One region of the Streptomyces sp. MUSC 14 genome, then DNA from elsewhere that is predicted to be linked to it. Evidence: riboswitches for the same ligand, from Rfam matches in the RefSeq annotation. Region 1 holds a riboswitch; each other region holds the start of a gene.

Region 1 (2,260 bases):
CGCTCATGTCGATCTTCGGGTAGAGGCCGTGGATCAGGCCGGTCTGGTCGTCGGTGTTGCCGGTGAGCGCGGCCCAGTCGATGAACTGTGAGCCGAGGAGGCCGATCAGTGCCAGTGAGGCGAGCGTGCCGAGCACGGCCACCGATGTACGGGCGGACAGGCCGTGGCACATGTAGAGGGCGATCAGCATGATCGTGCTGGACCCGATCACCGCCACGAGGAGCGGGTTCGAGCCCTGCAGGATCGCGGGCAGGATGAAGAAGTTCAGCACCATGAAGCTGATGGCCAGCGCGACGAGCGCCATGACGCCGCGCAGTCGGCCCACGACCACGACGGCGAGCGCGAAGATCCCGGCCAGCAGGCCCATCGGGAAGCGGCGGTTGACGTCGGTGACGGAGTACTGCAGGTCCTTGGGCGCCGAGGGTTCGTACGCGACTACGACGCTCTCGCCCTGGTGCAGCTGCCGTGGCTGGTCGGGCTGCACGATCTCGGTGAAGGTGCGGCCCTTGTCCTTGCCGGTGTCGATCCGGATCGTGGCCTTGTGGCAGGTGCCGTTCGCCTCCTGCTGGGCCGAGTTACCCTCCGCGGTGGAGGTGTCGCCGGTGGGGGTCTCGCCGGAGGCGTTCACCGACTTGCAGCTGACCTCGACGACCTGGGTGACCGTGGCCTGCTGGGTCTGCTGGTCGAAGCCGACGCCGGTGCGCTTGTGCGGCGGCGCACCGCCCGGCCACAGCACCACGAGCCCCACCACGACAGCGGCGGTGAAGGGGATCAGGATCGCCGCGATGACCTTGCGCAGGTGCCGGGAGACCGGCGCGGCAGGCCCATGGCTGTGACTGTGGCCGTGTGCGTGACCAGGAGCTTGCGCGTGCCCGTGCGCGTGGCCGCGGTCGTGGCGATGGTCGTCGTCACCGCCGGATCCCCGCCCGGGGCCGTGGCCGGAGTCGTGCCCGTGCCCCGCCGCGGTGACGGCCCGGCCGTGGCCGTCGCCTGCCGCTGAGCCGTCCCGGCGGCGGGGCTCGGGGGGCTGATACGGGTACTGCTCCATCCTGGTCACGGCCCGAATCATTGCAAGAACGCCCGGGGCCCACTGTTCAGTACGCCACATATGACGCTAGCGTGGAGGCACCTTTGCACACGCGGGAGCTCGGAGCACCGGGCTGAGAGGGCGCTGACCTCCGTATTCGCGATGTTTCACGTGGAACGAAGTCTGTTCCACAGGAAGCACCGGCAGACGGGAACCGCTGCGTCGACCGCCGAACCTGTTACCGGGTAATGCCGGCGTAGGGAGTAGGTCTCATGACCAACAAGGACGCACGCACGCCTGTCTCCGTTCAGGACGAGAAGTCCGAGGAGACCGGGAAGTCCATCGGCTGGCACAAGGCGTATGTCGAGGGCTCGCGCCCCGACCTGCGCGTGCCGGTCCGCCAGGTGCACCTGACCAACGGGCAGTCGGTCACGCTGTACGACACGTCGGGCCCGTACACCGATCCAGACGTCGACACCGACGTCCGCAGGGGCCTGCCGCCGCTGCGGGAGAACTGGATCATCGCCCGTGGTGACACCGAGGAGTACGCGGGTCGTCCCGTCCGTCCCGAGGACGACGGGATCAAGCACACGTCGCCGCGCGGCGGGCTGCGCAACCTCGACGCGGTCTTCCCGGGACGGCCGCGCCAGCCGCGCCGGGGCCGCAGCGGCCAGGCGGTGACGCAGCTCGCGTACGCGCGCCGGGGCGAGATCACACCGGAGATGGAGTACGTGGCCATCCGGGAGAACGTTTCGCCCGAGGTGGTCCGTGACGAGATCGCGGCCGGCCGTGCGGTGCTGCCGGCCAACGTCAACCACCCGGAGATCGAGCCGATGATCATCGGCAAGCGGTTCCTGGTGAAGGTCAACGCCAACATCGGCAACTCCGCGGTGACCTCCTCCATCGAGGAGGAGGTGGAGAAGATGACCTGGGCGACCCGTTGGGGTGCCGACACGGTCATGGACCTGTCTACCGGCCGCAACATCCACACGACGCGCGAGTGGGTGCTGCGCAACTCCCCCGTTCCCATCGGAACGGTGCCGCTCTACCAGGCCCTGGAGAAGGTCGACGGCAGGGCCGAGGAGCTGACCTGGGAGATCTACAAGGACACGGTCATCGAACAGGCCGAGCAGGGCGTGGACTACATGACCGTCCACGCGGGCGTCCGGCTGCCGTACGTGCCGCTCACCGCCAACCGCAAGACCGGCATCGTCTCGCGCGGCGGCTCGATCA
Region 2 (2,260 bases), on a different contig from region 1:
CGATCCGCCCGAACTGCCAGGCGCCGTCCACCTTCAGCCCGCGCGCGACGATCGCGGCGACCGGCCAGGCGAAGAACAGCGCGAAGAACGCGACGGGCAGGGCCATCAGCCCGAGCCGCGTCACGTTCCCGCGTATCCTCCGCCGGGGTTCGGCTACTTCAGTACGAGCGACGTCCACGCCTTGACCCACTGGTCGCGGTTGGCAGCGATCTTGCCGGGGGCCATCGTCTCGGGGTGCCGGGCGGCCGGGCCGTACTCGGTGAACTCGGCGGGCACCTTGGCCCCCTTCAGCACCGGGTAGACGTACATGTTGAGCGGCATGTCCTCCTGGAACTCCTTGGAGACCAGGAAGTCGATGAACGCCTTGGCGCCCTTGGGGTTCTCGGCGTTGCTCAGCAGCCCGGCGAACTCGATCTGCCGGAAGCAGGTGCCGTTCGCCACGCCGGTCGGGGCGGTGCTGGGCCGCTTCTTGGCGTAGATCACCTCGGCGGGCGGCGAGGACGCGTACGACACGACGAGCGGCCGGTCACCGCCCGCCTTCCTGCCCTCGGAGGAGCCGGAGAACTCCTGGTAGTAGGCCTGCTCCCAGCTGTCGACGACCTTGACGCCGTTGGCCTTCAGCTTCTTCCAGTAGTCCTGCCAGCCGGTGTCGCCGAACTGTGCGGCGCTGCCCAGCAGGAAGCCGAGGCCCGGCGAGGAGGTGGCCGCGTTCTCGGTGACCAGGAGGTTCTTGTACGCCGGCTTGGCCAGGTCGGCGAAGGACTGCGGCGGGGTCAGCCTGTGCTTGCTGAAGTACGCCTTGTCGTAGTTGACGCAGATGTCGCCGTAGTCGATCGGCGTGACCCGGTGCCGGCCCTTGTCCAGCTGGTAGGCGGCGCCGACCTGGTCGAGCCCCTTGGCCTGGTACGGCTGGAAGAGGCCGTTGTCGAGGGCGCGGGAGAGCAGGGTGTTGTCGACGCCGAAGAAGACGTCGCCCTGCGGGTTGTCCTTGGTCAGGATGGCCTTGTTGACCGCCTGCCCGGCGTCGCCGTCCTTGAGGACCGTGACCTTGTATCCGGTCTTCTTCTCGAAGTCCTGGAGCACGTTCTTGGAGACGGCCCACGAGTCGTGGCTGACGAGGGTGACGGTCTTGGAATCGGCTCCGCTCCTGGTGTCCGTGGAGCCGCACGCGGTCAGCGTCGGCATGGCGACGAGACCGAGGCCGACGGCGACGGCCACGAGGGTCTTGTTGTGCACTGGATGTCCTCCTGGGGTTGGCCAGGAAGAACGCGGCCCTGCCCGGATTTCCGGGCAGGGCGCAACAGCTTGAGTGATGACCGAACTTCCTACCCAGAATGACCTGGGCGAGGTTCAGAGGGTCTGCGGCCCTGTCCGCCGCACTCTCAGCGCTGTGGCGCTCCCCTGTCGGAATATGAAGGTGTCGATATGGAGATGTCGATATGAAGATGTGCGTGACGGTGGCCAGATTACCGCTCGGTGGCCGCCAGCTGACCACAGGCTCCGTCGATCTCCTGGCCCCGGGTGTCCCGGACGGTGACGGGCACCCCGTGGGCCGCGATGGCCTCGACGAACGCCTTCTCGTCCTCGGGCCGTGAGGCGGTCCACTTCGAGCCCGGCGTCGGGTTCAGCGGAATGAGGTTGACGTGCACGGGCTTGCCCCGCAGCAGCCGGCCGAGCCGGTCACCGCGCCAGGCCTGGTCGTTGATGTCGCGGATCAGCGCGTACTCGATGGACAGCCGGCGCCCGCTCTTCTCGACGTACTCGAACCCGGCGTCCAGCACCTCGCGCACCTTCCACCGCGTGTTCACGGGGACGAGGGTGTCGCGCAGCTCGTCGTCGGGAGCGTGCAGGGAGATCGCGAGCCGGCACTTGAAGCCCTCGTCGGCGAACCGGTGGATGGCCGGCACGAGCCCGACCGTCGAGACGGTGATGCCGCGCTGCGAGAGCCCGAGTCCGTCCGGCGCCGGGTCGGTGAGCGCGCGAATGGCCCCGACCACCCTCTTGTAGTTGGCGAGCGGCTCCCCCATGCCCATGAAGACGATGTTGGAGAGCCGGGCGGGCCCGCCGGGCACCTCGCCGTCCCGCAGCGCGCGCATGCCGTCGACGATCTGGTGGACGATCTCGGCCGTGGACAGGTTCCGGTCCAGACCCGCCTGTCCGGTGGCGCAGAACGGGCAGTTCATGCCGCAGCCCGCCTGCGAGCTGATGCACATGGTGACCCGGTCCGGGTAGCGCATCAGCACGGACTCGACCAGCGTGC
Region 3 (2,260 bases), on a different contig from region 1:
GGCCAGGGAGCGGACGACGGAGTCGAGCGCGGTGCCCGCGACGATCTCCCGGCGCTCTCCGTTGACAGAGATCGAGATGTTCATGCGGGCTGCTCCTGAAGGACGGCGGACGGGGCGGTGACGCCGAAGCGCCGCGGTGTGAACGGGCGGGCTTCTTCCGGCAGTTCGCCGTCGGCCAGCAGCCCGGCCATGACATCGCCGGTGACCGGCGTGAGCAGCACCCCGTTGCGGTAGTGACCGGTGGCCAGCAGCAGCCCGTCGAGCCCGGACGGGCCGAGCAGCGGCGCGTTGTCCGGCGAGCCGGGGCGCACCCCCGCGCGGGTCTCGGTGAGCGGCAGCTCGGTGATGCCCGGCACCAGCTCATGGGCGTCGCGCAGCAGCTCGTACACGCCGCCCGCGGTGACCGTCGTGTCCCAGCCCAGCTCCTCGCTGGTAGCGCCGACGACCAGCTCGCCGTTCTCCCGGGGCACCAGGTAGACGTGGCCGCCACGGACGACGGCCCGCACGGTACGGCTCAGAAACGGCGCGTACGCGCGCGGTACGGCCAGCCGCAGCACCTGCCCCTTGACCGGCCGCACCGGCGGCAGCAGCGCCTCGGGCACGCCCGCGAGCCGCCCGCTCAGGCTGCCGGCCGCGAGCACCACCTGCCCGGCGCGCGGCGCGGTGCCGTCGGCGAGGGTGACCCCGGTGGCGCGGCCGCGCGCGACGTCCAGCCGCTCGGCCCACGCGCGGTGGAGCACCACGCCGGAGCGCTCGCACGCGACGACGAGGGCCGCCGCGAGCCGCCGCGGGTCGATCTGGTGGTCGCCGTCGACCCGCAGTCCGCCGCGTACCCCGGGCGCCAGCATCGGCTCCAGGCGTCGGCACTCCCGCCCGGACAGCCACTGCGACTCCAGGCCGCAGCGCTCCTGCAGGACGTGCAGTTCCCGCAGATGGGCACGGTCGTCGGCGTCGAGCGCGACCTGGAGGGTGCCGCAGCGGCGGTAACCGAGGTCGTGACCGGTCAGCTCGGTCAGCTCGGCCGCGAAGTCCGGGTAACGGCGCGCCGATTCGAGGTTGAGGGCGAGCAGGGTCTCCTCGCCGTAGTGCAGTTCGGTGACCGCGGCCAGCATCCCGGCCGCGACCCGCGCGGCCCCGCCGCCGGGCTCGGGGTCCACCACGGCCGTGGCGAGCCCGCGCTGCGCCGCGCGCCAGGCCGTGACCAGGCCGATGATTCCGCCCCCGATGACGAGGACGTCGGACGTGTCGGATGTGTCGGACGTACGTGACGGCATGGGCGTCCAGCCCCTCCCTTCGCCGGCATGACCCGGATCAGGTTCGTACGGTCGGAGGCCGCCAGCCTCCCTCTCAGCCCGGTGCGTCCGGGCTCCCGCGAGTGCTTGTACGGTGGCCACCCTAGCCCGCGGCCCGCCTCACCCGTAAGGGAGCCCCCGTCCATGGCACGCTCGCTCGACGGACTGATCCTCGCCCCCGTCGCGGACCAAGCCCCAGGTCAGGTGGGTACGCGCACCCGGTTCCTGTACCACGAGAAGGACGGCGAGATCTGGGCCGAGTACGCGGGCGGCGACGTGGTCCGCGGCCATCTGGTCGGCACCCGGGAGGGGGACCGGCTCGACTTCCGCTACGTCCAGCTGAAGACCGACGGCACGACCTCCTGCGGCCACTGCGTGTCCACCGTCGCGGAACTGCCGGACGGGCGGGTGCGGCTGGCGGAGACCTGGGAGTGGGAGTCGCAGGCGGGGAGCGGGACGAGTGTTGTGGAACAGGTCACCGAGCACGCCCCATGACTGACGGAATGTCACGTGTCTATGGTGATCGGGTGAGCGAGCAGACAGCGGAAGAGCGCACGTCACCGGGGCGGCGCATGGTCGTCGTCGGCGCGGGCATGGCCGGGGTGCAGACCGCGGTCGCCCTGCGCGAACAGGGTTTCAAGGGCACCGTCACCCTGATCGGCGCCGAACCGCACCAGCCCTACGACCGGCCGCCGCTGTCCAAGGCCGTCCTGCTCGGCAAGGCCGAGGACTCCGCCTTCGAGGTGGACTTCGAGTCCCTCGGCGTCGAGCTGCGGCTCGGCTGCGAGGCGCTGGGCCTGCGCCCGGCCGCGCACGAGCTGGACACCGAGTCCGGCCCGGTCCCGTACGACGTGCTGGTCCTCGCCACCGGCGCCGAGCCGATCACGCTGCCGGGCACCGCGGGCGTGCCGGGCGTGCATCTGCTGCGCACCCTGGACGACGCCGAGCGGCTGCGGCCGGTCCTGGCC

The links. Region 1 has a riboswitch for thiamine pyrophosphate ahead of thiC (phosphomethylpyrimidine synthase ThiC). Riboswitches for the same ligand answer to the same signal wherever they lie in the genome.
Region 2: linked by a shared signal. The riboswitch ahead of BIV25_RS30720 (thiamine ABC transporter substrate binding subunit) and the one ahead of thiC (phosphomethylpyrimidine synthase ThiC) in region 1 are both predicted to bind thiamine pyrophosphate.
Region 3: linked by a shared signal. The riboswitch ahead of thiO (glycine oxidase ThiO) and the one ahead of thiC (phosphomethylpyrimidine synthase ThiC) in region 1 are both predicted to bind thiamine pyrophosphate.

Annotation. Positions count from the first base shown of each region.
Region 1 covers NZ_MLYN01000042.1:118,561-120,820, forward strand. The annotation lists gene BIV25_RS26630 (YibE/F family protein) at 1-1,048, opposite strand, end outside; TPP riboswitch at 1,130-1,307, shown strand; gene thiC (phosphomethylpyrimidine synthase ThiC) at 1,300-2,260, shown strand, end outside.
Region 2 covers NZ_MLYN01000050.1:134,262-136,521, forward strand. The annotation lists gene BIV25_RS30715 (iron ABC transporter permease) at 1-106, opposite strand, end outside; gene BIV25_RS30720 (thiamine ABC transporter substrate binding subunit) at 154-1,236, opposite strand; TPP riboswitch at 1,305-1,413, opposite strand; gene rlmN (23S rRNA (adenine(2503)-C(2))-methyltransferase RlmN) at 1,467-2,260, opposite strand, start outside.
Region 3 covers NZ_MLYN01000021.1:88,488-90,747, forward strand. The annotation lists gene thiS (sulfur carrier protein ThiS) at 1-84, opposite strand, end outside; gene thiO (glycine oxidase ThiO) at 81-1,274, opposite strand; TPP riboswitch at 1,272-1,383, opposite strand; gene BIV25_RS12970 (hypothetical protein) at 1,437-1,787, shown strand; gene BIV25_RS12975 (NAD(P)/FAD-dependent oxidoreductase) at 1,820-2,260, shown strand, end outside.